Linked DNA regions of Casimicrobium huifangae. Each later gene encodes a partner of the first gene's protein in a complex. Links are inferred from orthologs where the notes say so. Each region holds a gene or a part of one and is shown in the gene's direction. Other genes may lie near its edges.

Region 1 (11,768 bases):
CAAGTCAGCGTGATGGTGTAGCGCCGGGGCCTCACCACATCAGGTGCAGGTCGCGTTCGCGTACCCAGTCATTGTCGCCGTTGTCGCGGATGATGGTGACGGTGCGCAGCACATCGCGGAACGATTCGCGCGTGACCACTGCAGCGGCAGTGCACAGCGCCTCATAGCGGTCGGTCTCCGTTGCCTGCGCCAGGGTGATGTGCGGCGTGTAGTCGAACTCGGGACGCAGGAACTCCTCCAGCGGCCCACGATACAGGCGGTCATGCATTTCAACGAGCGCGTCGGTGCCCACCTGGGTGCCGATGCCGATGAACTCGTTTTGCGCGGACCAGAATCCGTGCATCACCACCGGAAAGCAAGGCCAGGCGCGCAGCACCTTCTGCGCATGCGCCGCAATCTGGTCCAGCGTCAATCGTGAGTGAAACGGAAATACCAGCGTCAGATGCGGCGGCAGTGCCTGCGCTTGCGGGTCGTGCAGGCCGCGGAAGCGATCGATCGACTTCTGGTTGACAAATTGCGGGAACCACACGATCGCGCGCCGCGGCAGCGTCGGTCGCAGGATGTAGGTGAGTTTCTTGCGGGCCACACGGCATTCATAGCGCAATGGCAGCCGCGTACCAGGGCGCGACAGGCAACAGGCAACTGGGCGCCGTCGTCACGGCGCCAGTGTTGCTCAGTCGCGCTCCAGCGATTGCAGCTCGTCGATGGTGTTGATGTTGGCGAAGGCAGCCTCGTCGTCGAACTCGACCTCCGCCACCCGGTGAGCGCTGTACCAGGCGTCAATCTTGCGGCCGCCGCTCTCCAGAAAGGCAGTCAGGCTGGGTAGCAGCGCGACGCTGTAGAGTGCGAACACGGGCTGCGCGAAGCCGCCGGTGCGGACGACGGCGAGGTCGGCGATTTCGCTCTCCATCGCAGTATGCAGGCGGGCGACAAGGTCGAGCGGCAGGAACGGTGAATCGCACGGCGCGGTGACGATCAGCTCCGTCGTACACGCTCGCATGCCGGCATGCAGGCCGGCGAGCGGGCCGGCAAAGCCGCCAACTTCATCGCTGATGACTGGATGGCCGAAGGCCGCATATTGCTCGACATTGCGATTGGCGTTGATCAGCACCGATCCGACCTGCGGCGCCAGGCGTTCGACGACGTGCGCCACCATGGGCTTGCCGCGAAATGGCACCAGGCCCTTGTCGCGCGAGTCCATGCGGCGGCCCATGCCGCCGGCGAGTACGAGGCCGGTAACGCGTGCCAAGCGCGATGACGAAGGACGAGTGACGAGTGACGGGTTGACCGCCTCGTTCGCTGCATTCGATGGCGCAATGTCGTCACTGGTCATTCGTCATTCGTCCTTCGATGCAGTGGCATCGAAAACAAAGCGACCGGGATCGTTGAACAGCAGGAAATGCTTGTTCACCGCACGGCCGATCATTGTCATGCCCACCTGCTTCGCTATTTCGTATCCCATCTGAGTGACCCCGGAGCGCGATACGAGGAAGGGCACACCCATTTGCGCGGCCTTGATCACCATTTCGCTGGTCAATCGACCGGTGGTGTAGAAGATCTTGTCGCTGCCGTCCACACCGTCAAGCCACATCATGCCGGCGATGGCATCCACGGCGTTGTGGCGGCCGACATCCTCGACGAAATAGAGCAGTTCAGGCCTTGTGTTGAACAGCGCACAGCCGTGCACGGCGCCTGCCTGCTTGTAGATGGTTTCGTGCTTGCGTACCAGCTCGGCGAGCGCGTAAAGGGTGCTTTGCGTCAGCTGCACGCTTTCGTCGGCAGCGGGCAGGTGGATCGCGTCGATGTCTGCCATCAGGTCGCCAAACACCGTGCCGCTGCCGCAGCCGGTGGTTTTGGTCCGGTGCGCCATCTTTTCTTCGAGATTGATGAGACCGTTGCGGGTGTAGACCGAGGCGGCGTTGACTTCCCAGTCCACCTGTACCGCAACGAGGTCTTCAATCGAGTCCACCAGCCGCTGGTTGCGCAGATAGCCGATGACCAGCGCTTCCGGCGCCGCGCCGAGCGTCATCAGTGTCAGGATCTCGCGCTTGTCGACGTAAACCGTCAACGGATGCTCGCCAGCGATGGCGGCGGTGCCGGCATTGCCGTGTTCATCGCGGGTGGCGACTTCAAAGGTGGCCGGGCGGGCACTCTGGCTAAGCTGCGGGCGGTAACGTCGATCGCGGTGAATTTTGTCATCGTGTGTGGGCATACCGGCATGTTAGCGACGGGTTCGCAGTTGTCCTTGTTGCCTGCGGAAAGTCCATCAGCTTTTCTATGGAATGACCATTGGATATGGGCTTTGTGAGCAAAAGTGCAAAAGTCGACAAGTAGTCAATTGACCCCATGAGCCCTTATTTGATGGGCTTTTCACGAAAAAGTCGTTTGTTGCGAGGGAGTGGCTGCTAGGGCGTCAATGCATCAATGAGATTGACGATTTCGACATCGCTACGGCTGCCACGTTTGGCGCCGGCGGTGATGGCTGCCATCGCGGCAACGTCGGTCGTGGCAGCGCCCGGATTCAACAGCCGGCGCAGGATCATCAGGCCATCGGTGTGCGGCAGCGTCTGCCCGTCGCCGTCCACGTCAAACACGGGCAATGCCCCGGCCAGATACGTCTCAATCGCGGTTGCATCGCGCAGCGTGGTGCCGGTGCCGCGTGCGCTCGCGATCAGCGCGGCGCCACGCTGGCCGAGCAGATAACGCAGGAGCAGCACGCCGTCAGTCGCGGCGTCGTAAGCGGTGGCGTCACTCTTGTCCACGTTCAGGAGCGCCACGTTACTCACGCTGATCCGGGTTCCGGTGAGTGCCGCTTGCGGTTGTGCGGCACCATACGCGGTGTTCCAGCCGGGCGTGGCGGCCAGCAGATAACTCACGTTACCTTTTGACGAAGTGCCGTCGCGGTTGAGCCGTGTCAGCAAGCCCTGACGGTCCGCCTGATTGAGGGTGATGCGAAACTGTGTCGCGCTGGTGATCTCGACGCCACTGGAGGTGAGGGGATAGGCGGTGCCTTCGCCATAGAGAGTGAGTTTGGTCGGATCAATGTCGTTGTTGGCACCAGCGAGCGCCACCATTTCGGTGCCATTGACGACCAGTTCACCGCTTGCGGCATCGAAGGTCGCTTTGGGCGCGATGCCGTTTTGCTCGATCACCCAGCGCAACCGTGGCAGGGTGGCAACGGCAGCGTCCCGCGTCGAGAGTGCATCAGTGATCGGCTGCAACCTGGCGCGCGAGGCATTCAGCACCACGTTGCGGTCGGTGGTGCTGCCCTGTTCGGTCGCGGTATCGGTTTCGTACTTGATCATTTGCGCCGCACTCAGGCGGTTACGCACTCGCACTAGAGCCGCAGCGGTGCCTGTCATTGTGAAATCGATCAGATCGGCCATCACCCGTCCCTTGCTGGTGGTCGGGCTCGTCACATCGTAGGTGTTGAGTCTTGATGTCCAGAAGAGGCTTTGTGCACTGTCTGGTGCCGTGCCAAAGAGATTGACCCAGAACTTCGCGATGATCTCTTCGTTGAGCAGGAAAGCCGGGAACCCGGCCACCGTGGCGTATCCAGCGTACATGCTCTGCAGCGCCTGATCGCGCGGGGCGTTGCCCGCAAGCGATCTCCAGAACGAGTAGGAGGTCCAGTCCAGCGCGTCTGCACCGAACATGAGAAACGACCCCATCAACGGCGTGTATGAGTCCGGCGGTCTGACGGCAGCGACGGTGAAGTCAGCCGATGAGGCCGTCGCGTCGCCAATGGTGGGCGGCGCGGCGGACGCCGTGGTTGCGGCGAACACGGTGGCGAGCAGTGTCACCGCCGACCAGCATCGGCTGGCGTTGTTGCGGCGGGCGCCGCTGGCGGCGGTCGGAAGGGGATGGCACGGGGTGGAACGGTTGGGGCGCGACAACAGCATGTCTCAATCGGAGGTCAAGCGAAGCAGGGAAGAGGCGCCTGCCTCGGTGGTGCAGGGATTTTGGGAAATTGAGGGCGACACAATTTCAACACGATGTACCGCTGCCGTCACTGCGTGTTCCGGCGTGTCCGCCTGCAGGGACTCACCGGCACGAAAAGGCAACGCCCGTAGACGGGTTGCGATCCGTTTGCATTGGCCGCACTGCGCATCACCTTTTTGCAATAAACGCTTTAAGAATAAGGGATAGCACGCAGAAATCGACAAAGTCAACTTTGCTAATTTCCGCCTTCAAACCCAAAATGTAGCGTGACTTCTGGCTAAAAGCTGCTTGCGATCTTGCGAGAGTCGTTTTGTGCGGGTCAAGTTGTTCCGCGTCAAGGACGCCACGGTTTTGCGGGAGTAAGCGCGAGTGGCAACCTTGTGTGACAATCACTGCAAATAGAAGTGTTTGGGTGACGTATGTTGGACAAAGACGGCTTCCGGCCGAACGTCGCCATTGTGATTGCCAATCACAGAAACCAGGTTTTTTGGGGAAAGCGGATACGTGAGCATTCCTGGCAGTTTCCGCAAGGCGGAATCAACCCTGGCGAAAGCCCGGAGGAAGCCATGTTCCGTGAGCTCCAGGAAGAGGTTGGCTTACGGCCGGAACATGTAAGGATTCTCGGGAGAACCCGGGACTGGTTGCGATATGAAGTGCCCTCCACGTGGATCAAGCGTGAGTGGCGCGGCAATTATCGTGGGCAAAAACAGATCTGGTATCTGCTGCGGCTGACCGGGCGCGATAGCGACCTGAATCTGCGCGCCGATACCAAACCCGAGTTTGATGCCTGGCGGTGGAATGACTACTGGGTCGATCTCGACGGTGTGATCGAGTTCAAGCGCGACGTCTACCGGCGGGCGCTGAACGAGCTTGAGCGCTTTCTGCATCAGGGCAAGCCTTACACGCGGCGCGAGCGCTTGTATGGGCCTGCAATGCACTCGCCACCGGAGGGCTATCAATTGCCGCTAACGCAGTCGCAGTCGCGCGAGTAGGCCGGGCAGCACGCGCGCGGCGGGTAAGGCCGGCTGCCGTAACCGGAAATAAAAAAGGCCGCAATTGCGGCCTTTTCTGCGCTGGTCCGGCGCGTTGCCGGACCACTGTGCGACGGAGCTTAGAAGCGGCCGCGCATCATGTCGGCGCCGCCCGCAAGCGCGCCAATGACCACGCTAACAATCAGCGCCGCAACGATGTAGCAGACGACGATCAGCGCCGTGTAGCCGATCGACTTGTCCTCAGGGTTCTTCATCAGTACAGGCAGGCCAATGTAGAGAAGATAGAGACCGTACAGCGCGGCGATGATAGTCAAGACGCCGAGCATCGGGATCAGCGAAAGCACGCCGGCAATCCACACCGGTGTCGATGAGTAGATCACCAGCTTCAGCGCCTGGATCAGATTTTTTTCGCCGCTGAACGTTGGTGCCAGCGCATTGACGATCATGCCCACCAGATAGATGACCCCAAGGCCAAGCACGTAGCCGATGATCAGTTGAGCCAGGCCTGCCGCGATCGGGGTGCGGATGGTGCCGACGATCGGCATCGACACGCCGATCACCGTCATGCCGATGAAACCGCAGATGGCCGGAATCAGGGCGAGGATCGCGGCGTAACCGACATAGAGTGACTTGACGTCGGTCGTCTCTGCGGCAATCTTCGGCCACTCAGCTTTGGGCGACAGGCAAATGCCCTTTGCGCGCTCGATCAACTTTGCTAGATCCATCGTACTGTTCCCCTGAAAAGATGGTTGGAATCGGTGTCAGTGATAAGACGAAAGCCGCCGTGGGAAAGCGTCACCCGCCGCAGTCTCGTGAGTGTATGACGGATAAACGGTACTGAACAGATGCGCAGGCGATGACCTGCTATGGCTGGCTCACGGCGCTTGCGGGCTTCTCCCCGATCGCATCGAGTGGATTGGCTGGACGGATGACAGGTGTCCCTTCGACGTCGATGCTGGCCTTGCGGACGGTGACCCGGTTGTCGCTGCCTGCGGAGCGCTCGGTCCAGGCGAACGATCGGCCCGTAGCGTCAATGGTGGCGTGATCGATACCGCCGTGCGGCCCGCTGGCGATGGTGAGGCGCCGCCCTGTCGCGAAATCGATCCAGTCGAGCGACTCAAGTTGTTCCTGGCGCTGATGCAGCAAACCGTAGCGTCCGTTGCCGGACAGCGCGCGCAGGCGCGCGTTCTGGCCGGCCGCCACCGTGTGCAGGCGGCGACCGTCTGGCCAGCGAACCACCGACAGCGAATTTGCTGCGTAGCGCTTGACGAAACGCGTGCCTTGCACAAAGGTCGTTTCACCCTCGATTGCCCATGCCGGCGCCGGCGCACGCTTCAGTCGCGGTAGCGTCCAGATCCCGCTGCGGGCGTCCGTTTTGTCGCTCAGATCGAAATTCACCAGCGCCTTGCCGTCTGGCGAGAAACCCATCTCGACGTTGACGCCCACGGACGTTTCCGCGAGCTGTTTGCCGCGGAAGGTGAACAGCCGCACTTTGCGGTTGCCGTCTTTGTCGCGGGTTGCGACGGCGAGCTGTTTGCCGTGTGCGTCGGCGTCCACCACGATGCTGCCGGGGACGCGGATATGGGCGACACGACGGCAGCGTCGGACATCGAAAACGTTCACGATGGATGGCTCACCGCGTACCCGTTCAATGATAAAGCGACGATCAAACGAGAAACTCGCTGGCGAAGCGAGTGCACATACTTTGGTGGGCCCCGAGGCACGGTGCGCCCAATGGTAGAGCCCCGGGGCACGCGCCGCAGGGTTGCTGACCAGAATGGCCAACCCATTGCTGTCGACAAACTCTACGTCAACCAGCTCGCGCGAGGTAAACGATTGCGCAAGCGCGGCAGCAGAAAGGGCCGAGGCGAATAGGGCCGGGATCCACCCAGCGAAGTGGCACTTCACTGCGCTAGGTCGCGATTTCAAGCAATACCGGCTGGTGATCCGACACCCGAGTCACCAGATCGACGTCCACGCGACGCACCCGTGGCGCCAGCCCATCACTGACAAACAGGAAATCACAGGAAATGGGTTCTGGTCCATAGCGACGGTCATACAGCCGGAACGTCGGCGCGTGAGGCGTGCCAGCGTGCACCAGTGTCCAGGCATCGACCAGCCGGCTGGCGCCCACCTGTGGCGTTTGCAGCAACGCGTACTCGTCACTGTCCGGCTCGAAGTTGAAGTCACCGGTCAGGATGCAATGCGCCGTATGCGGCTTGCTCTGAAATGGTGAACCGGTGTCGTCGAGCAGCGGTGGATGCGCGGCCAGCGCGCAGCCCTGCGCGTGCAGGCGTAGCAGCTCGCGAGCCTGCGCCATGCGCATTGCCGGCGAGTAGAACTCAAGGTGCGTGGTCATGAAACGTACCGGCCCGATCGTCGTCAGCACCGTCGCCGACACGCAGATGCGAGGCATGCTGCGTACGCCCCCTGGCGTTGCATCGGCCGGGTAGGGCAGAGTGTAGTGATGCACCTGCGCCACCGGTAGACGGGTGGCAATGAGGTTGCCGAAGCGTTGCCGCGATTTGCCATCAGGGGCGAGCTCGTCTACCGCAGCGCCGAAGAAAATTTCAAAGCCGGGCAGCAATTCACGTAGTTGCTGCGGCTGATCCTGCGACGCGTTGCCGTCGAGACGTGGATAGTTGATGGCCACTTCCTGCAGGCAGAGCACATCGAAATCCGCCATAGCTCGCGCATGCGCGACAACCCGTGCAACATCGACGACGCCATCCAGTCCGCAGAACCACTGCACATTCCAGGTCAGGATTTTCATTTGATGCCGGCACGCATGAAGGACTGCACGAATTGTCGCTGGAACAGCAGGAAGGCCAGCAGCAGTGGCGCCGCAGTTAGCAGTGTCGCAGCGGTGATGATCGACCAGTCAATGCCCTGATCGGCCGACGCAAATACCTGCAGGCCCACGGTGAGTGGACGTGAATTGACCGAATTGGTCACCACTAGCGGCCAGAGAAAGTTGTTCCAGTGATAGCTCACCGATACCAGCGCAAACGCCACGTACACAGGCTTCGCGAGGGGCACATAGACGCGCCAGAGGATCTGCAGCGTGCTGGCGCCCTCCATGGTGGCGGCCTCGACCAGTTCCTTCGGAATGCCCTTGAACGTTTGCCGCAGCAGGAAGATGGCGAATGCCGAGGCGAAGTAGGGCAAACCAATGCCAAACAGCGTGTCGATCAGCCCAAGCCGGCTCATCGTCTTGTAGTTCTCGACCAGCAACACGTCCGGCATGATCATCAGCTGCACCAGTACCAGCGCGAACACCACGTTCTTGCCACGGAACTCGTAGCGCACAAAGGCGTAGGCAGCGAGCGTGCACAGCAGCAGTTGCGAGCCAAGGATCAGGCTCACCAGCAGCGTGGTGTTGAGAAAGTAGCGTGCGAACGGCGCTGCTTCCCACGCACGGGCGAAGTTTTCCAGCGTCAGCGGCGCCGTGAGTGAGAACTTCGCGGAAAATTCGGCGGGATGAAAGGCGGTCCACACCGCGTAGGCCAGCGGCAGAATCCACAGGATCGCCAGCCCCCACGCTGCCAACGTGTCCAGCCATTGACCAGCCGGATTGGCCTGCCTCAAAGCGATTGCATCGGCCATGGTCAGTAGTGCGCCTTGCGGTCAAGCACGAAAAACTGCACCAGCGCGACGGTGGCCAGCGCGGCCAGCAGCACCACGGTCACCGCTGCCGCATAGCCCTGGTCCCAGAATTTGAAGCCGACTTCGTAGAGGTGGTAGAGCAGTAGCGTGGTGGCGTTGTCCGGTCCGCCCCGCGTCATCACGACCACGTGATCGACCATGCGGAAGGCGTTGATGACGGCGTTGACCAGCACAAAAATCGTGGTCGGCATCAACAACGGCCACAGCACGCGGCGGAAGAAGAACCAGCGGCTGGCGCCCTCAATGGCGGCGGCCTCGCGCAAGCTCGGGTTGATTCCCTGCAGTGCCGCGAGATAGAAGATCATGAAGAAGCCAGCCTCCTTCCAGATCGCAACCGCGGTGATGGCGCCCAATGCGGTGGCCTTGTCGCCGAGCCAGTTCTGTGAAGGCAATCCGAACAGATTGCCAATTTGCTCCAGCAGGCCATAACTCGGCGTGTAGAAAAAGAGCCAGATGTTCGCCACCGCAATCATTGGTAACACTGTAGGCGTGAAGTACGCCATGCGCAGGAAACCGCGCCCGGCGATCTTGCCGTTGACCCAGAGCGCCATTGCCAGTGCCAGGCCGACGGACAGGGGAATAGTGGCCAGCGCAAACCACAGGTTGTTGCGCAGCGCCTGCCAGAAGATCGGGTCGTCCACCATCGCCGCGTAGTTGTCGATCCCAACGAACACCGACGCCCGGTAGGGCTTCGGCGTCGACATGAAGCTGTCAATCAGCGTGGCGATGGCGGGATAGTGCGTGAACGCGACTAGCAAGGTCAGCGCTGGCAGCAGGAGCAGCCAGGCGTGTGCCTGCTTTTGCGCGTTCACGGGGTGTACAACTTACTTGTAGCTGCGCAGCAGACGTTCGGCTTCCTTCTGCGCGTCCTTCATCGCAGCCTCTGCGGTCTTGCTGCCGGTGAGTGCGGCCTGCAGTCCGTCGTTGAAGGCTTTGGTCACGCGCTGATTGTCGTGCGTGGAAAGCTCAGCCACTGCGTACTGCAACTGATCGCGTGCCACCGCGGCAGGTGCAAATTCGGCCGCGTATTTCTTGAGTGCCGGTGTGTCCCACGCAGCGGGCGAGACCGCAACGTAGCCCGTATCAATGCCCCATTGTGCGGCGCGTGCCGGCTGCGTCAACCATTTCGCAAACTTGAACGCCGCCTCCTGCTGCGCCGGCGTGGCCTTCTTGAAGATGAAGAAATTGCCACCGCCGGTCGGAGAACCGCGCTTCTTGCCGGCCGGCAACATTGCTACACCGAAGTCAAACTTGGCGTTGGTACGGATGTTGGTCAGGTTGCCCGTGGTCGTCCAGATCATGGCGACCTTCTTCTCCATGAAATCCTTCGGTGTGGTGCCCCATTCCACGATACCGGACGGATGCACGCCGTACTTCTTCGACAGATCAACCCAGTATTGCAGTGCTTCGATCACCTTCGGATCGTCAAACTTGGTCTGGGTGCCGGCTTCGTTGGCGAGGATTACGTCGTTCTGAGTGGTCAGGCCCTGAAACAGCCAGTACGGAAAACCGCTCGAAGGAATCTGCACGCCGTATTGCATCACCTTCCCGCTGGCGTCCTTCCTGGTGAGCTTCTGCGCCATGCTGGTCATCTCGGCCCAGGTCTGCGGCGCCTTGTTCGGGTCGAGCCCGGCTTCCTTGAACAGCTCCTTGTTCCAGTAAAGCACCACGGTCGAGCGCTGGAACGGCACGCCCCAAGTTTTGCCGCCAATCTGACCGTTGAGCAGGAAGGCTTTGTAGAAGCCACCCAGCCAGGCCTTGTCTTCAGGCGTCTTCACGAAGTTGTCGATGGGGACGATGGCGTCTTCATCGATCAGTGTGAAGGTATCGGTGGAGAGCAATACCGAGGCGACCGGTGGCGTGCCGGCCTTGTTGGCGGTGAGCGCTTTGACGATGGTGTCCTGATAGCTACCCGCATAAATGGGCGATACCTTGATCGATGGATTTTCCTTGTTGAAATCCGTCGCAAACTGGTCAATGATTTTGGTGATCGGTCCGCCCACGGCGACCGGAAAGTAGAACGGAACTTCGGTTGACTGCGCCTGTACAGCACTGGCGCCCAGCGCGAGCGCCACAGCGGCTGCACAGGTGGCAAATGAGTGTTTCATGGGATCTTCCTCCGGGTGAAATGGTTTGCGTGGGTGGTCGGGATCATGGCAAGCGCAGGCCCTGCGCGTCAAATGCGTGTACGGCGCTGACAGGCCAGCCGAGCCGCACTTCCTGCCCGGCGTCAAATCGGTTCTGGCCTGGTGCCCGTACAGCGATTTCCTGATCACCGATGCGACAACGCAGCAGGCAGTCGGCGCCAAGATACTCGCTCTCGCGGACGGTTGCTGCAACATCGCCGTCGAGCGCGACCTCCTCCGGGCGCAGGCCGATACTCACTGCCGCTTCGGGTGCGCTGACAGTCTGCGTTGAACCGCTGATGGCAGAGCCGGCCAGCGAGATGATGCTCATCGGCGGCGTGCCGATGAAGCGCGCGGCGAAGACTGAAGCAGGTTTGGCGTAAATCTCGCGTGGCGTCCCTATTTGCTCAATGCGACCGTGGTTGAGCAGTACGACCTGATCGGCCATGCTCATCGCCTCGGTCTGATCGTGAGTGACGTAGACAACCGTCAGGCCGAGTTTTTGCTGCAACGCCCGCAACTCCTGACGCATCTCCTGTCGCAACTGTGCGTCAAGATTGGACAGCGGCTCGTCCATCAGGCAGATGCCCGAGTCCGCCACCAGCGCGCGAGCCAGTGCGACGCGTTGCTGCTGGCCGCCGGACAGTTGCGATGGCTTGCGGTCGCGCAATTTCTCCAGGCTGAGCAGGGACAGCACGCGGGTCAGGCGCTCGGCCTGCTCCTGCCGCGAGGCGCCGCGTACCTGCAGGCCAAACACGATGTTGTCGGCAACGCTCAGATGCGGGAACAGTGCGTAGTTCTGGAAAACCATGGCTACACCGCGCTTGGATGGCGGTGCTACCGTGACATCGTGGCCATCAATCAGGATTTGCCCGCGACTCGCGACGTCCAGCCCTGCAATCAGGCGCAACGTAGTGGTCTTGCCACAGCCCGATGGTCCGAGCAGCACGGTGAAACTCGCTTCCGGAATGACGATGCTTGATGGTTGCAGCGTGACGACGTCGCCCCATTGCTTGCCGACCTGGCGCAGCTCTATCTTGGC
Region 2 (11,716 bases), 1.3 Mb from region 1 along the record:
GGGGAAATGATCACCCGCCCGGAATACATCGACGTCATCATTCCGCGCGGTGGCAAAGGCCTGATTGAACGCATCGCGGCCGACGCCAAGGTGCCGGTGATCAAGCACCTCGACGGCAATTGCCATGTGTATGTGGACGAGCATGCCGACCTCGACAAGTCGGTGCGCATCGCGGACAACGCGAAAACCCGTCGCTACGGTGTCTGTGGCGCGATGGAGTCACTGCTGGTGCACGAGGCGCGCATTCATGACGTGCTGCCGCGCATTGCCAAGGTTTTTGCCGACAAGGGCGTGGAGATGCGCGGCTGTGAACGTACCCGCAGCGCGCTTGCCGCGTTCGATGTAAAGGCAGCCAGCGAGGAAGACTGGTCAACTGAATATCTCGCGCCAATCGTCTCGATCAAGGTCGTGGCCGATCTCGATGCGGCCATCTCGCACATCGAGCAATATGGCTCGCACCACACCGACAGCATCGTCACCGAGCATTGGAGCCACGCCCAGCGCTTCCTGCGCGAGGTGGATTCGGCGAGCGTCATGGTCAATGCCAGCACGCAATTCGCCGATGGCTTTGAATACGGCCTCGGCGCCGAGATCGGCATCTCGACCGACAAGCTGCACGCGCGCGGGCCCGTCGGGCTCGAGGGGCTCACTACGCAGAAGTATGTGGTGCTGGGTGATGGTAGTGTGAGGGCCTGAACGGCACGCCAATGTTGACCTGGAGCCTGCAGAACGTGCCAACCAGTGCTGGCACCTGCCACGGCTGCGGTGCCGCTGGCACCCTGCACGCCCACGTAAAGACGGCGCACCAGGCGGACGCTGGTACCGACTGCATTTTCGACCGCTGCAGCAATTGCGGTAGCCTCTCGCTACGTGGGCAAATGATTGCCTTCGAACATCTCTACGACACGGACGAGGCATTGTTCGTGCGCAGCTATGTGGAGAGCAGTGGTGGCCTGTGGGAGATGCTGTGGCCGGTTGCGTTGCTGGCCGATGCTCGCGATCGGTCATTTCTGGAGGTGGGCTGCGGCTTCGGTTTCACCGTCGACTGGTGGCACCGGTGCATGAATGCAGACGCCATCGGCTGCGATCCGGCGATCTACTCAGCCGTGGGGCGCAAGCTGCTCGGATCGCACATCCATAACGCCCTGCTTGCTGATGTCCCGGAAGCGCGTGGTCGCCAGTTTGACCTGATTTATGCCAGCGAGGTGATCGAACACGTCGACAATCCGGTGGCGTTTGTACATGAGCTGGCCGCGCGCCTGACGCCGCGTGGCGTGTTGGTGCTGACGACTCCGGCGGCTGAATTTGTCGCACCCGAAAACTCGGATCACACAGTGACGGCTGCTTTGGCGCCGGGCTTCCATGGCGTGCTTTTCTCGGAAAAGCAGCTCGGTGCCCTGATGCGGCAGAGCGGTTTCGCCTGCGTTGAAACCCGGCGGTACAACGAGCGTCTGGTGTGCTGGTGCAGTGCCGAACCGGTCAGGTTCCTCGGCGGCGCCGACGCGGCGCTGCCGGTTTATTTTGGTTATCTCGCCGATATCGTCAACCGGTTGCAGGTGCTGCAAAGTACCGACAAAGACATCGACTCACAGCGAATCAGTCTGCGCGCCGGAGCGGCCTATCGTCTGTACAAGGAACTGGTGCTGCGTGGGCAAGTAGCGGAAGCGCGTAAGTGGCGGCACGCAGCCCACCGTGACCTGCTGCTGGAGCATCGAACGGGATCGTCGACCGAAGCTGCTGTCGACGCGTTCCTGGCAACCGCCGACGGCTCCTTTGAGACATTCGTGGCTGGCGCCCGTCTTTACCTGCCGCAACTCTGCTTTGTCGAGGGGCAGGTTGCGGAACGCGAAGGCGATGTCGCGTCTGCGGCACGCTGGTACCGTCGCTGCGAAGCAGCCACACGCTGGATTGTTGCCGGCAGCCGGCTGGGCAACATTGAGGCATCGGCCTTCGTGTGGTCGGCGATAGCGGGACTGGTGAGAACTTTCGCCGCTGGCAAGCAACTGCAGGAACTTCAAGGCGCAGCCATGGCAATAGCATTTGCCGTGATCCGGCGCGACTCGCCATATGCATCGGTACCCGATCCGGTGACTGCGGCCAACGGCTTGCTGCAGGCGTTCGCGGCGATGCAGGAAAGTGGCGGTAATCACTTTTCGGGGTTGATCGAAGCAATGCAGCAGCAGAATGTTCCGCCGCATCCGCTGCTGTCCGCCGCTATTGCACTCGCGCGAGCTCGCCATGCGCAGGACATACTTGCTGACCAGGCACTCGCAGGTCGTATCGCGGATGACGCTCGCAAGGCGCTCGACCTGCAGGCGGAAACTCCGGCCGGACGCTGGCTTGGCGCGGACGTCACTGCCAGCCTGCGGCAGGCGCTGACACGCTATGTTCCGACACCAGCGAGCTTCTCCTCGTTGTTCGCACGTTGAGCGACCCGGTGGAGCTGGACAGTACTGCCTTCCGGGGCGCGCGCCGCGTGATGCTGCTGGCGGACGGCCTGATCGCCACGACGGAAATTGTGCGGCGAATGCTGGTACGAGCTGGATTCGAACCAGTCGTGGTGACGCCAGAGACACTCGCGTCGAATCGCCCCTTTTCCCCGCTGGTCATCTCTCGGCTGGCATTGCCCCGTTGCGGCTGGCTCCCCCAATACCTGCGTACTCATGGCGTCGGATACGCGTACTTCCTGGATGACAACTTGTTCGAGATTGATAGCAGGCAGGATCCATACAACGCCGCGTATTTCCGGCGAGCGGGCGTGCGCGACACCCTGTCAACATTTCTGTTGAATGCGCAGGTCGTGTGGGTACAGTCGCCGCCGCTGGCCACCTACTTGCGCGAACAGTTTTCGTCTACTGCGGTGAGCCAGATCAATGCGGGGGTGGACACCGACCTTTTCGAGGCAGCCAGGCAGCGCGCGACGACCGCCGACAAAGAAGGGGATGCATCCACACTGCGTGTTGGCTATCCGACAACGCCCCGCTATCACCTGGCGACACTGATTGCCGGGATTGTCCGCGCGGCCGAAGCTCGATTCGGGAATCGGGTGATATTCGAGTTCGTAGGTTGGTGGCCTGACGAGGTGGCCACGGCAGCCAATGTCCGTACCTTCCCTGCGATTGCCGGATATGACGACTTTGTCAACTTCGCTGCGTCTCGACAGTGGGATGTTGGTCTGGCACCGCTTGGGGACAGCCTGTTCGAAAACTGCAAGACCAACCTCAAGTTTCGCGAGTATGCTGCACTGGGTGTACCCGGTATTTATAGCGATGTGGCGCTTTACAGAAGCTGCGTGGAAGACGGGATCACCGGCCTGCTTTGTGTCAACGACCCCGACGCATGGGTTGCAGCGATCTCAAGGCTGCTTGATGACCGCGATTTGATCGGATCGATCCGTCGCGAATCGGGCGTCTCCGTGTTGACGAGATACAGCAACGCCAGCGTGGCCGAAGCGGTGGCGAATCTATTGCAGCGTCTCGAGGGCGGACAATGACCACCGTATCACGCAACTCACCCTGCCCATGTGGCAGCGGCAGGCGCTACAAGGACTGTTGCGGAGTAATCGCGGCTAGCGGGACCCGCAATCCGGTGGGCCATTCAAGCCCAGCCGGTAGCGGTGAAGCGCTTCTGTTGCGTGCGCTGGAAGCGCAGAAAGCCCGTGATCTGGCAGGTGCCGAGGTGCTATACCGGGACGCCCTGAAGGTTGTGCCAAATCATGCCGACGCCCTGCATATGCTGGGTGTCATTCGCATGGAACGTGGTGATGACGCGGAGGCGGCGCGCCTGATCATGACGGCGCTCGACGAGACAAATTGGCAGATTGGCAGCATGCAGCATAACCTCGGCCTGGCGTTGTCGCGCATGTTGACCGCGCAATCGCTGGCGCATTCCCGGCGCCAACAACCCTCTCCGCGCCGTACACCATCGAATCCCGTGTCGGGTCACGCCGGCGCGACGGTCAGCGTCGTGCTGCCCGTCTACAACCACGAACGCTATGTCGGCGACGCCATCCGATCCGTGCTTGCGCAGGATATACCGCCGCTGGAACTGATCGTGATTGATGATGGATCAACGGATCAGTCGGCAAGCGCCGCTCGACAAGCCATGGAAGGCGCGACGATCAGGTGCCACTTTCTTGCGCGCGAGAATCGCGGCGCTGCGGCAACCCTCAACCAGGCAGTTCAGCTCGCTCGCGGAGACTTCATTCAACCGCTGAACAGTGACGACCTGCTAGGCCCGGGCCGACTATCTGCGATGCTTCGGTGCGTTGCCGAAACTGGCGCCGAGCTTGCATTCTCTGCGGTCGACTGCATCGATGCTGCAGGCTCGCGAATAGACGAATTCGATGACCCCCGGGTGTTCGCCCTTCGCTGCAGCCAGTCGAATATTGCTGACAGCGAGACGGTCGGACTGTCGTTCATTGCCGCCAATCCGGCAGTGTCGACGGGTAACCTGTTCTTTTCCCGGGCACTCTTTGATCGCGTTGGCGGCTTTCAGGACTTGCGCTATCACCATGACTGGGACTTCGTGCTGCGCGCTCTATGGCATACCGAGCCCGAGTACATAGGCAAAGTCCTCTATCGCTACCGTTTTCACGAGCGCAATACGATTTCGGAGCTCGGACCGGCAAAGCGGGAAGAGGTCGACACCATGATGGGAAGTTTTCTTCAGGAGGCACTGTCGCGAGCGCCTACCCATGCTCTTGCGCCTTGTGTCGCCAACTGGGGCAGTACGATCATAGAGACGATATTCAGCAACGGTCTGGCCCGGTTGATACCTCGGACTACGATGACCGACTTCTACCAGCGTATAGTCGCTGCGCAGCCCACCCATCTGGGGGCCGGGATCACTGTCGTCACTGGGTGAGACAATCCGGCGATGCAATTCTTCAAGTATCACGCCCTCGGCAACGACTATCTGGTCATCGATCCGCGCGACTGGCCGACGCAGTTCACCGTGCCGCAGATCGTGCGCATCTGTCATCGCAACTATGGCGTTGGCTCCGACGGCATTTTGTGGGGGCCGCTGCCGGCCCGCGATGGCGCTCCGTTTGCGCTGCGCATCTTCAATCCGGATGGCAGCGAAGCACAGAAAAGCGGGAATGGATTGCGCATCTTCTGCCGTTACCTGTTTGATCGTGGATTGGTGAAACCGGAGCCGTTTCGCGTTCATACGCCCGGCGGCATTGTTGAAGCGACCGTTCATGATCAAGGCCGTAGCGTGACCGTGCAGATGGGCAGGGTCAGTTTTGATTCGACGAAGATACCGGTCGCGGGCGTGCCGCGCGAAGTGATCCGTGAGCAGTTGGCGGTCGATGGCGAGACGCTGCAGTTCACCAGTGCAACCGTCGGTAATCCGCATTGCGTCGTCGAACGCCCGGGCACGACCACGGCGGATGTACATCGACTTGGGCCGTTGGTCGAAAGGCATGCCAACTTTCCCGAGCGCACCAATGTGCAGTTTCTGACGGTGCGTGATCGCGCCAATATCGGCATCGAGATATGGGAACGCGGCGCCGGGTATACGCTGGCATCCGGGTCCAGCTCCAGTGCGGCTGCTGCGGTTGCGCACCGTCTTGGACTGGTCGATCCCGATGTGACCGTACACATGCCAGGCGGACGTATCACGATCAATATTGACCACAACTACGGCATCACGATGACTGGTCCGGTGACGCGTGTCGCCGACGGCACCATGGCCGCAGAAATGCTGGAGGACGCACAATGAGTGATGCAGAGATGGTGAGCGGTGATGACGTCGCAGCATGGCTGAAAGCGAATCCGGATTTCTTCATGGATCACGCCGACGTGTTTTCGGCAATGCGGGTACCGCATCCGCAGGGTGGGCACGCCATCTCGATGGTGGAGCGCCAGCTCATTTCACTGCGTGACCGCAACAGCCAGCTTGAGAAGCAATTGCTGGAGTTGATCGGCTACGGTCAGCACAATGATGGACTGATTGAAAAGCTGCACCGCCTCACACTGGCGCTGCTACGTGCGCCTGATGCTGCACTGACGCTGGCTGTCGTGCAGGAGAGCTTGCGCTCCGACTTTGCCATTCCGTTTTGCGCCGTGCGCTGGTGGGGTTCGTCGCTCGGTGAGCACGGACTTGAGGAAATGCTCGCGTGCAGCGACGAGCTGCGCAGCTACATCGGCGGTCTCGACCGTCCATATGTGGGGCCAAATGCAGCGCACGAGTCGCGTGCCTGGCTGGGTGCGGGCAGTGGCGACACCCGATCATTCGCTTATGTGCCTCTGGTTGACGGCGGAGTGACGGGGGTGTTGATGCTGGCCAGCGAGGATGGCGGACGCTTTACGCCGGACATGGCCACCGACGTCGTCACTCGGCTCGCGCAATTGACCAGCGCTGCGCTTTCCCGCTTTGCGCAGCGCGGGTTCGAGCCGCAGCTCGCCTGAACTGCCTGAGCTGACAGGCGACCACCGGCAGCACCTGGCGATGGATCATCAGGCCGCGCTTGCCTCATTCATTGCCAGCCTGCGCGCGCGCGGCTCCGAGCAAACCCTTGCCCGCTACGAACGAGCTTGCGTTGCCCTGCTCGAGCAACTGGGTGACAAACCTCTGCAGCAGGCTACTCGACACGATATGCAGCGGGCGCTGGCCCGTCTGCATGCCGGCGGCCTGGCGCCGCGCACGCTGGCGGTCACGCTTTCCGCATGGCGCACCTGGTTTCGCCACCTCGCGAAAGTTGGCGAAGCCGACCCGGCAGTATTCAGCGGCATCAAGGCGCCACGAGCGCCAAAGCGGCTGCCAAACGCGTTGACCGAGAGCGAAGCGATGCGGCTGGTTGACGCGCCAGCCTCGGCAGCGGAGCCGCATTCACCCGCGATCGCCGCGCGCGATCAGGCGATGTTTGAAGTGCTCTATGGGTGCGGCATCCGCATCGGCGAACTGGTGGGGCTGGACGTTCGCGATGCCGATCTCGATCGCGGTGAGATGCGCGTGTTTGGCAAGGGGCGAAAGGAACGCGTCGTACCGTTGGGGGCACCGGCGTGCACCGCGATCCGGAAATGGCTCGATCTCAGGTCATCGCTGGTGACCGGGGTGGGATTGCCTGCCCTGTTTGTTGGTGCCCGTGGTGAACGCATCAGTCCGCCAGTGGTGCGGCGCGCACTCAAGCTGCGCGCATTGCAGCAGGGCATTTCCAGTCACGTTTATCCCCATCGCCTGCGCCACTCGTTTGCATCGCACGTGCTGCAGAGCTCGCAGGATCTGCGCGCCGTGCAGGAATTGATGGGGCACGCCAGCATTGCGTCGACTCAGGTCTACACGCATCTGGACTTTCAGCATCTCGCCAAGGTGTACGACCAGGCGCATCCACGCGCTCGCAAGCGCAAGGCGTGATCAAGAGCGCCGAAGCGCAGGTAAAGGCCCTAACGGGCCCGAATGAACGTCACCGGATTGCAGTTCAGCGTCGCCGGATTCAGCTCGCGTCCGCTTTGCGGACGAGCACCGAAGACGACATCCAGCACATCTCCGCGCCATTGCACCCGGTAACTTCCGGCATCGGTGACGTCGTAACCGCCCTGCAACGGGGCGCGGAAGCGGTAAGTCTTGCCGGCGGGCAGCAACAGGTACTCCGACAGCGACGGCGGCATGCGTTTTGCCATTGCACCGATATATGACACGGGCTTTTCGTCACGCTCAACGGTGACGCTATCAGCCAGCCAACCTTCGAACGGCGTATTGCGGCGAAGCAGATATGCAGTTTGCCGGCCACCATTGCGCAACGTCAACGTCAGCATGGCGGCCTGCCCCGGTCGCAAGCGGGCGGGCATCGATGCGCTGCAGGAGAGAGACTCAGGCATCGACACCGTCGCCGCGCCACCGATACCGGGCAAGACACCCGATACCAGCAACGCGGCTGTCGCCAGCGCGTGACGAACAGCGCTGCGGCGGACGTGCGCACCAGTCGGCGACAATCTGCCGCAAGGGGCTGACACGACCGACCACCGCATCAGCCGCTTACTGCTGCGCCGGTGTGTTCTCGGCGAAGTACTCGTGACTGTCGGCGTTCATGATCGCCTGTGACGGATTGCTGATTGCGAGGCTCTTTGCCGCACTCTGACCGTAGGCGTAGTCCTGGGTGCCAGCCACCACCGTAAAGTGCGAGGTCTCGTGAACGAGCGTTCCCGCCTTGGAATCGGTGCCGGTAGCCGGGGCGTTCCAGAACGCGCCGCAGAGATAAATCTTGTACGGTTGCGACGGATAGACGTAGGCGTAGGTGTTGGTCTTCTTGCAGCTGCAGTCAAACACAATCGGCTGTGTGTTGTAGACACTTGAAATGTTGGTGTAGTGCGACTTCACCGTATTCCAGTTCGCCGACGAATAGGTGCCGAACCACGTGCTGTAACGCGGCGTTCCCGACGGCGTGGTGTTGGTCAGGTAGTTTTTGGCGCCATCGGAATAGACCAGCGCATTGCCGAGCGCGGTGACCAGCGACGACTTCTGGCTGGCGGTGCACTTGCCGGTGTAGCTGATGCCGCCGGCGCCTGCGGCCTTGCTGTAGTCGATATCAGTAATGATGTCGCGGAACGGATTTGCCTCGACGCCAATACTGATGCTCTCCGACGGTTGCACGTTGCTGGTTGCAGCATTCTGCGCGACCGTGCCAAAGCTCACCTCAAACGAACCGCCGGAGCTGAGATCGAATGTGCTCGACAATTCGTAGGAAGCAGTGATCGACTGCCCCGGCATCAGCACCACCAGCTCATCGGCCGTCGGGTGGGCGCGTTTGACCAGCGCGGCCGTATAGGGCACCGCGGCGCCATTGCGGGTGACTTTCAGGAAGGAGCGATCGACTTCATCGCCATCGAGCAACCATTGCGGCAGCGTGACTGCTGCAGAGCCAGTGTTGGTGAACTGCACGCTGACCGTCACATCATCGGCGGCGCGGTGATAGGCCTTGGCCGATTGCACGGAGGTTTGCACGGACGCAACGTCCCCGCCCTGCACATTGTCGAGAGAGCGATCGCGCGGTGCTGCGTGAGCGGATGCGATACCAGCGGCGAGCGCCGTCAGGGCGCACAGTTGCCAAATGCGTTTCATCAATACTGCTCCTTATGCCTTGTTCATTGGTATTTGTGATGTTTCGGCGGGCTTTTGGCCACGAAACATCGCAAAACTATGACATTTGCATTGGGGCGTCAATTGCTTGCCGCATTTCAAACGGGGCGAGGTAAACGACTGCGAATCCGCCGCATGCGTGCCACCGCCGGACGCAACCACCACCACGTAAACAGCAGGTAGCCATTCAGTGCGAACCAGAATCCCATCACCGGCAGACCAATCACCACGGGCCATCCGAGTGCGCTTACCCACTCACTCAAGGCCGGCAACCAGCCGCTGGCGCCTGCGGCAGCGTGGTTGAACACGGGCATCACCTGTTCGCCGGGTAGCACGGCGCTGCCGATCTGGAAGGCCAGCGCGTAGAGCGGCACGATGGTAAACGGGTTGGTGTAGAACGTCGTCGCCACCCCCATCACCACATTGGCCCGCAGCATCGAACACAGCACGATGGTTGCGGCCACCTGCAGCGGCCCCGGAATGAGTCCGCAGAGCAGGCCGATGGCGAGGCCACGGGCAAGCGGCCGTCGCGTAAAGGCAAATAGCTCATGACGGTCGAGCCACGGCTTCGCCCAGGCCAGTGATGGCCGGTCCAGCTCGGCCAGTATCCGCGGCTCAATCTGTCGCAACCAGCGCCTGATGCGCATGGCTCAGCCCTCCTTAGTACGGGAGGCGTTGCGGGAAGTCCACAGCGACGCCAGCATCGATGATGCAATGATCGCAGCGGTCACCGCGAGTGCAATGCCAACGGGAATCTTGTAGACATCCAGCAGCAGCATCTTGCCGCCGATGAACACCAGCACCAGCGCCAGACCGTAGGCCAGCAGGTGGAAGCGGCCGGCGAGGTCGGCCAGCAGGAAGTACAGCGCGCGCAGGCCGAGAATGGCGAAGATGTTCGCGGTGAGCACGATGAACGGGTCATCGGTAATGGCAAAGATGGCGGGGATGGAGTCCACCGCAAAGATCACGTCGGTGGTGCCGATCATCACCAGCACCACAAACAGCGGCGTGTAGTGCTTGACGCCATTGACCATGGTGGTGAGCTTCTCGCCGTCAAAGTTCGGTGCAATTTTCATGTGTCCGCGCAGCCACTTGAGCACCGGGTTCTGGTTTATGTCCGGCTCCTTGCCGGCTGCGAGCCACATTTTGGCGCCGGTGAAGACCAGGAAGGCGCCGAACAGATAGAGCACCCAGTGAAACTTGGCCAGCAGCCACGCCCCCACCAGGATCAGGATTGCGCGCAGCACGATGGCGCCAATGATGCCGATGATCAGCGCGCGCTTCTGGAACTCGGCAGGAACCGCGAAGTAAGTGAACAGCATCAGGAAGACGAAGATGTTGTCCACCGACAGGCTCTTCTCGACGAGGTAGCCAGTGATGAACTGCATCGACGTCTCGTTGGCAACGCTTCGACCCTGCGTACCGTCGAGGTACCACCACAGCAGGGCGACGAAAACGAAGGCCAGCGCGAACCAGAGCAGGCTCCAGCCGACGGCCTCGCGGGTGCTGACCCGATGCGCCCCCTGCTTTTGCATGACCAGCAGGTCAACCGCAATCGCAATCACGACAAAGACGGCAAAGCCCGTCCACATCCACCATGTACCAATGGTTTCCATATTCGTTCCAGATTGTGCGCCGCCCGGCCTGACGTAGCAGGCCGTCTTCAGCGGCAATTGAGGGATGCGTCCGTCAGGCGGCGCCGCTGATCGAGGCGACGGCTTTGGTCTGCGTCGCGCGGTTGCGACGGTGGCGCAGGATGAACGCGCCGAGAATGGCGAACGTCAGGATCGCGCCGCTCACTTCATCAAACCAGGAATGCGACGGCAGATACTCGCTCAGCAATTTTTCATCGAGGATCATCTGAGTCGCGGTCCAGATCAGCACGCCAGCGCCGACGGTGATGATCCACGGATGACGGTCAACCAGCTTGAGCACCAGCGTCGAGCCCCAGATCATGATTGGCACACTGATCAGCAGGCCAAGGACAACGAGCAGGAAGCTGCCCTGCGCCGCACCGGCAACGCCCAGCACGTTGTCGACGCCCATCAACGCATCTGCGACGACGATGGTCTTCAGCGCGCCCCAAAAATTGGTGCTCGCGGTGACGTGGTCATCACCGGCATCGTCGGGCGGACTCATCAGTTTGTATGCAACCGGCAGCAAGAGCAGGCCACCTGCCAGCATCAGGCCGGGGATTTTCAGCAGCCAGACGATGCCAAGCGTGAACGCGATGCGGATCGCGATCGCACCTGCGGTGCCCCAGAGAATCACCCGTTTCTGCAAATGCGCCGGCACGTTGCGGGCGGCGAGACCGATGACCAGCGCATTGTCGCCAGCGAGCACCAGGTCAATGACGATGATGGTCAGCAAGGCCATCAGGAAGGTGGTGGAAAAGATGTCCATGGGTAGTAGTGGTTCGCGATTGCGCTGATAACAACAGTCTTTCGGCGCAGGGCAAGGACCGCCGCCGGGGAACGCACATGGAATGGTCAGGTGACCCGTGCCTTCGCCAGCAGCCGCACATGCCGTGCAGTTCAATAGCGAAGGTCTTGCTAGACGGCCCGGACGCGGACCATCCACCACAACCGGAGGACCACCGGGGGTGATCGCTCGTACTGACGACTGTGGTGCG

The links.
Region 2: the proteins of FKL89_RS07465 (region 1) and dapF are in contact, whole or in part, in a solved structure (PDB 5YGU), measured with the Escherichia coli proteins. The link is inferred for Casimicrobium huifangae from one-to-one orthologs.

The regions. Positions count from the first base shown.
Region 1 is NZ_CP041352.1:1,620,857-1,632,624, forward strand. What follows is about bases 3,193-6,147. They hold FKL89_RS07465 (RNA pyrophosphohydrolase), read left to right. Parts: upstream 3,193-4,361; coding sequence 4,362-4,934; downstream 4,935-6,147. Other genes in these bases: FKL89_RS07460 (hypothetical protein), read right to left, coding at 3,193-3,902; FKL89_RS07470 (Yip1 family protein), read right to left, coding at 5,054-5,659; FKL89_RS07475 (WD40 repeat domain-containing protein), read right to left, coding at 5,799-6,147. In the rest of the region: FKL89_RS07440 (antibiotic biosynthesis monooxygenase family protein), read left to right, coding at 1-13; FKL89_RS07445 (2'-5' RNA ligase family protein), read right to left, coding at 32-586; molybdenum cofactor guanylyltransferase MobA, read right to left, coding at 674-1,333; FKL89_RS07455 (formate dehydrogenase accessory sulfurtransferase FdhD), read right to left, coding at 1,337-2,212; more of FKL89_RS07460, read right to left, coding at 2,406-3,192; more of FKL89_RS07475, read right to left, coding at 6,148-6,842; FKL89_RS07480 (endonuclease/exonuclease/phosphatase family protein), read right to left, coding at 6,847-7,707; FKL89_RS07485 (carbohydrate ABC transporter permease), read right to left, coding at 7,704-8,540; FKL89_RS07490 (carbohydrate ABC transporter permease), read right to left, coding at 8,543-9,412; FKL89_RS07495 (ABC transporter substrate-binding protein), read right to left, coding at 9,425-10,708; FKL89_RS07500 (ABC transporter ATP-binding protein), read right to left, coding at 10,752-11,768. UniProt on the Escherichia coli protein: Master regulator of 5'-end-dependent mRNA decay.
Region 2 is NZ_CP041352.1:308,680-320,395, forward strand. The notes cover bases 3,900-6,802. They hold dapF (diaminopimelate epimerase), read left to right. Parts: upstream 3,900-4,878; coding sequence 4,879-5,727; downstream 5,728-6,802. Other genes in these bases: FKL89_RS01415 (glycosyltransferase family 2 protein), read left to right, coding at 3,900-4,866; FKL89_RS01425 (DUF484 family protein), read left to right, coding at 5,724-6,416; FKL89_RS01430 (tyrosine recombinase XerC), read left to right, coding at 6,457-6,802. Also shown: FKL89_RS01400 (glutamate-5-semialdehyde dehydrogenase), read left to right, coding at 1-696; FKL89_RS01405 (class I SAM-dependent methyltransferase), read left to right, coding at 708-2,429; FKL89_RS01410 (glycosyltransferase), read left to right, coding at 2,426-3,493; more of FKL89_RS01415, read left to right, coding at 3,631-3,899; more of FKL89_RS01430, read left to right, coding at 6,803-7,362; FKL89_RS01435 (hypothetical protein), read right to left, coding at 7,392-7,961; FKL89_RS01445 (M35 family metalloendopeptidase), read right to left, coding at 7,984-9,066; FKL89_RS01450 (DUF2062 domain-containing protein), read right to left, coding at 9,183-9,731; FKL89_RS01455 (TerC family protein), read right to left, coding at 9,735-10,700; FKL89_RS01460 (TerC family protein), read right to left, coding at 10,774-11,487. UniProt on the Escherichia coli protein: Involved in the succinylase branch of the L-lysine biosynthesis and in the biosynthesis of the pentapeptide incorporated in the peptidoglycan moiety. Catalyzes the stereoinversion of LL-2,6-diaminopimelate (L,L-DAP) to meso-diaminopimelate (meso-DAP).